One region of the Proteiniborus sp. DW1 genome, then DNA from elsewhere that is predicted to be linked to it. Evidence: riboswitches for the same ligand, from Rfam matches in the RefSeq annotation. Region 1 holds a riboswitch; the other holds the start of a gene.
What was found. A riboswitch is a leader RNA that binds a small molecule or an ion and turns the genes downstream of it on or off. The one in region 1 is predicted to bind glycine.
Positions count from the first base shown of each region.

Region 2: it holds a riboswitch for glycine, as region 1 does, so the genes downstream of both, gcvT (glycine cleavage system aminomethyltransferase GcvT) here and DW1_RS07025 (GrdX family protein) in region 1, are expected to answer to the same signal.

Region 1 covers NZ_FMDO01000030.1:3,713-7,911, forward strand. The annotation lists gene DW1_RS07020 (ATP-binding cassette domain-containing protein) at 1-1,343, shown strand, start outside; glycine riboswitch at 1,797-1,899, shown strand; gene DW1_RS07025 (GrdX family protein) at 1,862-2,425, shown strand; gene trxB (thioredoxin-disulfide reductase) at 2,578-3,525, shown strand; gene DW1_RS07035 (thioredoxin TrxA) at 3,565-3,882, shown strand; gene DW1_RS07040 (glycine/sarcosine/betaine reductase component B subunit) at 4,002-4,199, shown strand, end outside.
Region 2 covers NZ_FMDO01000002.1:6,367-10,565, forward strand. The annotation lists gene DW1_RS00050 (ECF transporter S component) at 1-38, shown strand, start outside; gene DW1_RS00055 (CbiQ family ECF transporter T component) at 99-503, shown strand; gene DW1_RS00060 (DUF169 domain-containing protein) at 523-1,338, shown strand; gene DW1_RS00065 (pyrophosphohydrolase domain-containing protein) at 1,407-1,793, opposite strand; glycine riboswitch at 2,408-2,502, shown strand; gene gcvT (glycine cleavage system aminomethyltransferase GcvT) at 2,706-3,812, shown strand; gene gcvH (glycine cleavage system protein GcvH) at 3,858-4,199, shown strand, end outside.

The DNA of each region.
Region 1 (4,199 bases):
ACTTAAAATATCTGACAGAGGAAAATAACGAATCCTCAGATATAAATCTCATAACAAATGAATTGTCGAGCCTATTCAACAACTATTATTTTATAATAATGAAGATTGTGACTGTTGGTGTTTCCTTTTTACTTGCCCTATATTATATAACAATGTTAAATGTTATTTATATCATACCACTTTTATTTACAGTGATAACAATGATAATTATGATTGTGGCTACAAAAAACAGAGTAAATAATGAGTGGATGAAAACAATGGAAAAACTGAATATTTTAATCAGAAAGATTAAAAATTACAGTAAAAACATAGTCATTATCAAGTCATTTGCATACAACGATGTAATACGCAACGACTTTAAAAGATATTACTCTGATTATAATAATAGCTTAACTTCTTACTCCAACACTAATGGCATAATTGAAAAAATCAATAATCTTTTAGGCACTACGCTTTTTATTTTAATATATCTAGTGTCAATCTATTTGAGTATTCATGGTCATATGACTGCAGGTGATATCGTCTTTATAATTCAAATTTCTAATTCAATTATGGCTCCAATATTCATGCTAGGATGGTTTACTAATTCTATAAATTCAACTAAGGGAATAAGAGATAAAGTAAAAAAAATTCTGGACTATAGTACACCTAAGGGACTAGATGTTAAATTAAGTGAAATCAGGGTAGAAAATTTATCATATGAATACAAGGAAAGCAAAAAGATTTTAGACAATATAAGTTTTACGGCCCGAAGAGGTGATATTATAGCAGTTATTGGTGAATCGGGCACAGGAAAATCAACCCTATTAAAAATACTTAATAAGCAATTGGATAAATATACGGGGCGAGTTTTAATTGACAATTTGGAGCTGAATAGTATTTCAGATGAATCATATTTTTCAAAGTTGAAATTATTGACTCAGACTCCTACTTATTTCGAGGATACCATAAAAAATAATATCATCATGAATCATGAATATGATGAGGAAAAATTCAATAAATATATAAAATTACTCAGGCTTGACACTATGTTATCCAGGTCGCTGCACGGAAAAGATACAATTTTGGATTCGGAACAGACTAACGTCAGTTTAGGTGAACTACAAAGAATCGCCCTTGCCAGATTACTGTACAGCGGATGTAAATATATATTGTTAGATGAGCCCTTTGCTTCATTAGATGATTATAATCAGCAGATTATTGAAGAGACATTACTTGAATTAGAAGACACATGTACTATAATAGTTTCACATAAATTTAGTGATGACTTTTTGAAAAAATGTACAAAAGTAATCCAGCTTCAGCATGTACATAATGGATTGGGGACTATACCCGGACTTTAAAATATGTATACCATTAGACACCTACACATAGTTTTGATGGGAGAAAAGCTTTATCAAATAGTATTTCTTTTCGGTTAAATTCAGAGATGTAGCAAACATGGGGAGTCAGGCTGTGGGTCAAGATAAGGGCATATCATATAGTGAGTGGGAATTTCACTGAGCAAGGTCTAAAAAACCATTCATAGCAAGTTTTGGACAACCCATGCTGTTAAGCGTAGACAGTTTTTTCTATTTAAATTTAGACAAATCAATGGTTAAGAAATATGAAATTTTCCAATCTATATTTGTATGCTCTGTTCATTAATTAATAACAATTGTTAAGGTTATTTAAGAAATTTTATTATAAAATTATTTAAAAAAGTATTGTATACAAAATTTTTATGTATTATAATGTTCTTGAATAGGAAAACTGATTTGTATTTAACAATTCTATAATTAAAAAAATAAAGCTGGATGAGAAATGCGGAAGAGACCAATATCAATTGGCGCCGAAGGAGTAAGTCATAAGTTTGCCATTTATGGAGAATCTCTCAGGCAAAAGGACCGTATTTGGACAGTTCTCTGGAAAGCCTATGGCACCGAAGGAGCAATTCTTGAAAAAGAAGAATCTCTCAGGTTTAGAACAGAGTAGAGGGGCACATAATAATGTTACTTCTATTCTGTTTTTTTGTGCTAAAATTTTCAGGATTGTAGGGAGTGAGATAATGGAGAAAGTAATTATTACAAACAATCCCTTGATAAAAGAAAAGTTTGCATCTACCTATGAAGTAGAGTTGTATCATAAGGATTACCTCGGAGTTTTAGAAACCGTTAGAGATAAAATTCATTTAGGGCATGAGCTTTTGTCCCATCCTTTAGCAGGTAGCATAAAACCTAATGAAACTCCGTACAGAACTATATTAATTTCGAAAAATAAAAAGCAATTAGATATGAAGTCTCTGACTATTATTGAAAGTGCCATAGAGACTACTAAAAAGTTTATAGCTAATAGACCAACACCAGATTGGAAAGATATTGCACTTTTTGATTTTCAAACAGTAGATTTATCTTTAATTGAAAATGTACTAAGCAACTTGATTTAGACTTGCATAAAATATAAAGGTTTGGGTAAATTTATTTGACAATGACAATATGTATTTTTATACTTATTATAGATTCATGTATTACACTTTACAAATGTTAGCCATTAAACCTTAGTGGATATAATTTATTATAAAATAAAGGAGTGAAGCACATGACAAATAATTTATACGATACAATAATTATCGGTTCAGGCCCTGCAGGTTTAGCAGCAGGTTTATACGCAGCAAGAGCTAAAATGAAAACACTTATATTAGAAAAAGAAAAAGCTGGTGGACAAATAGTTACTACTGAAGAAGTGGCTAACTATCCAGGTTCAGTTGAAAATGCTTCAGGACCATCTCTAATTGCAAGAATGGTAGAGCAATGTGATGAGTTTGGTGCAGAAAGAGTACTAGACGAAGTAAAAGAAGTACAATTACAAGACAAGATTAAAGTTATTAAAGGAGCAAAAGGGGAATACCATGCAAAATCAGTAATAATTGCAACTGGAGCTAAGCCAAGATTAATGGGATGTCCAGGTGAAAAAGAACTTACTGGTAAAGGTGTTTCATACTGTGCAACATGTGATGCTGATTTCTTTACTGACTTAGAAGTTTATGTTATAGGTGGTGGAGATTCAGCTGTTGAAGAAGCAATGTACTTAACTAAGTTTGCTAGAAAAGTTACTATAGTTCATAGAAGAGATGAGTTAAGAGCAGCTAAATCAATTCAAGAAAAAGCATTTAAAAATGAAAAGTTACATTTTATATGGAACTCAGTAGTTAAAGAAGTAAAAGGTGAAGGAATACTGGAATCCATGGTGCTTGAAAACAGAGTAACAGGAGAAATTACAGAAATAGTTGCAGATGAAGATGACGGTACATTCGGAGTATTTGTTTTCGTAGGATATGACCCAGTGACTTCATTGTTTGAAGGCATGGTAGAAATGGAAAATGGATACATAATAACAGATGACAACATGAAAACAAATATACCTGGGGTGTTTGCAGCAGGTGATTGTAGGGTAAAATCATTAAGACAAGTAGTTACTGCAACTGCAGATGGCGCTATAGCCGCTACTCAAGCTGAAAAATATATTGAGAATGCTTTTGAAGAGTAAAATTTTAAATATAAAACAAAAATTATAGGAGGGATATCTATGTTAGCAGTTGATAAGGATACTTTTGAAGTGGAAGTGCTCAAGGCAGAAGGTTATGTTTTAGTTGATTTTTGGAGTGAAGGTTGTGAACCATGTAAAGCATTAATGCCACATGTTCATGAACTTGCAGAAAAGTATGCAGGAAAAATGAAATTTACTAGCTTAGATACTGGTAAAGCTAGAAGACTTGCAATTTCACAAAAAATATTAGGCTTGCCAGTTATAGCAATTTACAAAGATGGACAAAAAATTGATGAATTAGTTAAAGATGATGCTACACCAGCAAATGTTGAAGCAATGATTCAAAAATATATATAACTATATAAATTTACTTTAGTTTGATTTAGGTAACCAACCTATAGAATGGGTTATAAAACCTATTCTGTAGGGTTACAATATATATGTCACAAGTGAAATATTAAGAGGAGGTGAACTCTATGCGCCTAGAAATAGGTAATATTATCATTAAAGATGTACAGTTTGGAGACAAAACAAAAGTAGATAATGGAATACTTTTTGTCAACAAGGAAGAACTAATCGCAGCAATAAGCGATGACGAAAACATAAAAAGTGTAGATGTAGAGTTAGCAAGACCAGGTGAAAGTGTTAGAATTACGCCAGTTAAGGACGTAATA
Region 2 (4,199 bases), on a different contig from region 1:
TAAATAAAATTAATAAAAATGCTAAAGTAAATGCATAGTGGAAAGGCTGCTTAGATAAATCTAGGCAGCCTTTGATAGTATATTAACCAGTAAAATTTATATTAAGCTTAATACAACAATTAAAGCTCCCATATGTAGTAGGATATTCAACTTTGACTGCCTATAGGTTTTTACCAACATTTAAGGATGAACTAGAAAAAATTAGATTAGCTCATGTAGTGAGAGGTATTGAAGAAAAAAAGGGTTTTTTTGGGAAAACAGAGATTGTTAAAAGATATTTTGTCCCTATGCTAGCTACAGCTATTAGAAAAGGAGAAAAAGTTGTATTAGCCATGGAAAGTAAGGCTTTTGGCACATATAAGGAGAGAACCTTTTATAAAGAGATAAAAATAGAAAAACTCGATAAAATAGCTATGGTAATATGGTTTACATTTTGTTTAGGAGTAGTCATGGCATTGAAATATTTTAAAGTTTTAAAGTTAGGCACAGGAATAGGTGCGTAGATACTAAAGGAGGGATTGTATGTCACCTTATAGACACGATAATATATTTTATGGTAATAGCCCAAAAGAATTTCCAAAAGAAATAGTTAAAGAATATGTTGAGAATTTAGAGTTAATGCTAGATTTAAAACGTAAACCAGTAGGCATAAAACTTTTATTTACAGAGGAAGAATATAACAAGTGTGAGGTAAATGAAATAAAGGGGAAAACAGCATATTGTGTTATGGTTGAGAAGGCTACTAGAGGCTTTAGGTTTAAATCAAAGTTATCTAATCATGGGTGTGATGGTGGAACTACTGCTTTATCCTTAGAAGATAGCAATGAAACCATAGAATCTGGGAGAGAATATTTTTCCTACAATCTTTATGCCACAAATGCTACAGCATATAGAATGAGAAAGGAAATAAAGAGCTTGCATCGAGCAGGGTTTACGACTTATGGAGTATTAATACAGCCTCTAGATGATTTTGATATTATTCCAGATGTAGTGATATTTATTGCTAATCCTTATCAGGTAATGAGACTAACTCAAGGATATGTATATCATCTTGGAATAAAGCCAGAGTTAGATTATGGAGCTATGCAGGCAATTTGCTCTGAAATTACAGTAGTACCTTATCTAACAGGACAAATGAATATATCTGCTTTATGTCCTAGTACTAGAATGCTGGCAAAATGGAAGGATGAAGAAATGTCAGTAGGGCTTCCATATGAGCATTTCATAAATACAGTAGAAGGAGTAATGTATACTATAAATTCTACAGATATTAAGAAAAGAAAAGATGAAATAGCTGAAAGATTTAAATTAAAAGGCAAAAACATATGCCTAGAATAAAATAAGAATAAGGGTTCTAATAGTTAGAACCCTTATTCTTTACAGTTTTTATAAATACATCTATGTGTTTATTTAGCCTGATTATCTATTTCTTCTTTAATTCTAGGATAAGGATCTTTCCAACCTTCAGGCTTCATAGTTTTTCCATCTCCATTGTAGTGAGGTTTTCCATCGCTCCATAGCTTGTCCATATTTGCATTATGTACAATCTCAAATATTTTATCGGGTTTGACCCCCATTTCAACAAGAGTTCCCAATGCAAAATACATTAAGTCTATCATTGCATCTGCCTGTTCATATATATCACTGGCTTCTTTAAACTCGTTTATCTCTTCGAGCATCCAGCTATATCTCTTACATACTCTATCAGAATCAAGAAGCTTAGGAGTATCTCTATAGGGATGTCCAAATTTCATTTGAAAGTCTCTAACCATATACCACCATTTATCGCTCATATTTTACCTCCAAGAGTCTAATAATTCAATTATCTGTTTTGAATATAATTTATGATTTTTATTGTATCATATTTTGCTTGTAGGAGATATACAAATTTAAGGACTATTTAATAAGTAGAAATTTTAACAAAAATACAAAGTAATTTGTAGTTGTTACTTATAGTCCAGTAAATTAGCCAATAAATTATTTGCTAAGGTTTATAAATAAAAAGAATACATATCTAGTAAAAAAACAATGGTTAAAAGTTTAACAAAAATAATACAATAAAGCAATAGTTATTGATATTTTTTATGATATGTAATATCATTATAGATACAGCAAAGACAAATTAATATGATAAAGCGGATAGCCAAAAATGTGCTGCCTCATTAAATCACAATATAAATCTATACTTTAGAAACAAATAGTTAATTTTTTAACGAGACTTAAGTTAAAAATATATCAATTGTTGATATTTATAAAAAAATATATTATGATTTAATGCGAGCAGGTTAACCAAATAAATATTGTACTAGATGAAGGTGGCGTGAGATATCTTTTCATAAGATAGCCGAAGAAGCAATATAAGACAGGCCGGTCCTTATAGAAACTTTCAGGCAAAAGTATCGTCATCAGATAGAACTCTGAAGAGTCCGGTTATTCGGCGCCGAAGGAGAAATGTATTACATAAATGCAGAAGCTCTCAGGTTAGGAAACAGAGGAATATAATGGCACATGGCTTTCTAATGCTTTAATGCTATTATATTCCTTTTTTTATAATTATAATTGTAAGATTTACTTATGATTTGGGTATATTATATTATATTGCCCTCTGTAGTGAATATATTTTTTTGTTAGTTGTATAATTATATTAGCTAAATTAGCTAAAATTTAATTAAAGTAACTTTATATTTTGAAAGGAGGAGTTTATTTTGACAGAACCAAGAAAGACATCACTTTATAATGCTCATCTTAAGCATGGTGGAAAAATAGTAGATTATTCAGGATGGGCATTACCAGTACAGTATGAAGGTTTGACACAAGAACATGAGGCAGTAAGAACACAGGCAGGTATGTTTGACGTTTCGCACATGGGAGAAATAGAGATAACAGGCCCACAAGCATTAGATTTTGTTCAATATTTAGTAACAAATGATATTGCAGTACTTAATGATAACCAAATAGCATATTGTTTTATGTGCTATCCAGATGGAGGAGTTGTAGACGATCTTTTAGTTTATAAGTTCTCAAAAGATCATTATTTCCTTGTAGTTAATGCAGCTAATGTTCAAAAAGATGTAGACTGGATTAATGAAAATTCAAAGGGTTTTGATGTAACTGTTAAGAACCTTTCAGATGATATATCTGAAGTTGCTGTTCAAGGACCTAATGCACAGAAAATTGTTCAAAAGCTTACTGATACAGATCTTTCAGAAATAGAATTCTTCTATTTAAAGAGAGATGTGAACATAGCAGGAGTGAACTGCTTGATTTCAAGAACAGGTTATACTGGAGAAGATGGATTTGAGATTTACTTTGACCATGACCATGCAGAAGAGTTATGGGATAAGATAATGGAAGCTGGAAAAGAAGAAGGACTAAAGCCAGCAGGTCTTGGTGCTAGAGATACACTTAGATTCGAAGTAAACCTTCCTCTTTATGGGAATGAACTTGGAAAGGACATTACTCCATTAGAAGCAGGATATGGGATGTTCGTAAAACTAAATAAGGAGAATTTCATAGGAAAGGATGCCTTAGCTAAACAAAAAGCAGAAGGCTTAAAGAGAAAAATAGTTGGTTTTGAATTGATAGACAAAGGTGTTCCTAGACATGGATACGAAGTTTTTGCAGATGGTAAGAAAATAGGATATGTAACAACAGGATATTTCTCACCTTCTACAAAAAGAAATGTAGGTCTAGCATTGATTGATATAGAATATACTGAACTTGATACAGAAATTATCATACAAGTAAGAAATAGAAGTTTAAAAGCAAAAGTTGTAAATAAGAGATTTTATCAAAAGCATTATAAAAAATAAACTAAATATAAAAAATAAAAATTAAAATCAAGGAGGAATTTGTTTATGAAAATAGTAGAAGGTCTTTTATATTCAAATGATCACGAGTGGATTAAAGTAGAAGGAAATGAAGCAACTATAGGAATTACAGACTTTGCACAACACAAATTAGGAGAAATCGTTTATGTTGAATTACCACAAGTTGACGATGAGTTAAGCAAAGGAGATGTTTTCTCAGTAGTTGAATCAGTTAAAGCAGCTTCAGACTCTTATCTACCTGTATCAGGTAAAATAATTGAAGTAAATGAAGACTTAGAAGGAGAACCAGGATTACTTAATGAAGATCCATATGCAAACTGGATTGCAAAAATTGAGCTTTCAAATGAATCAGAACTTGAAGAATTAATG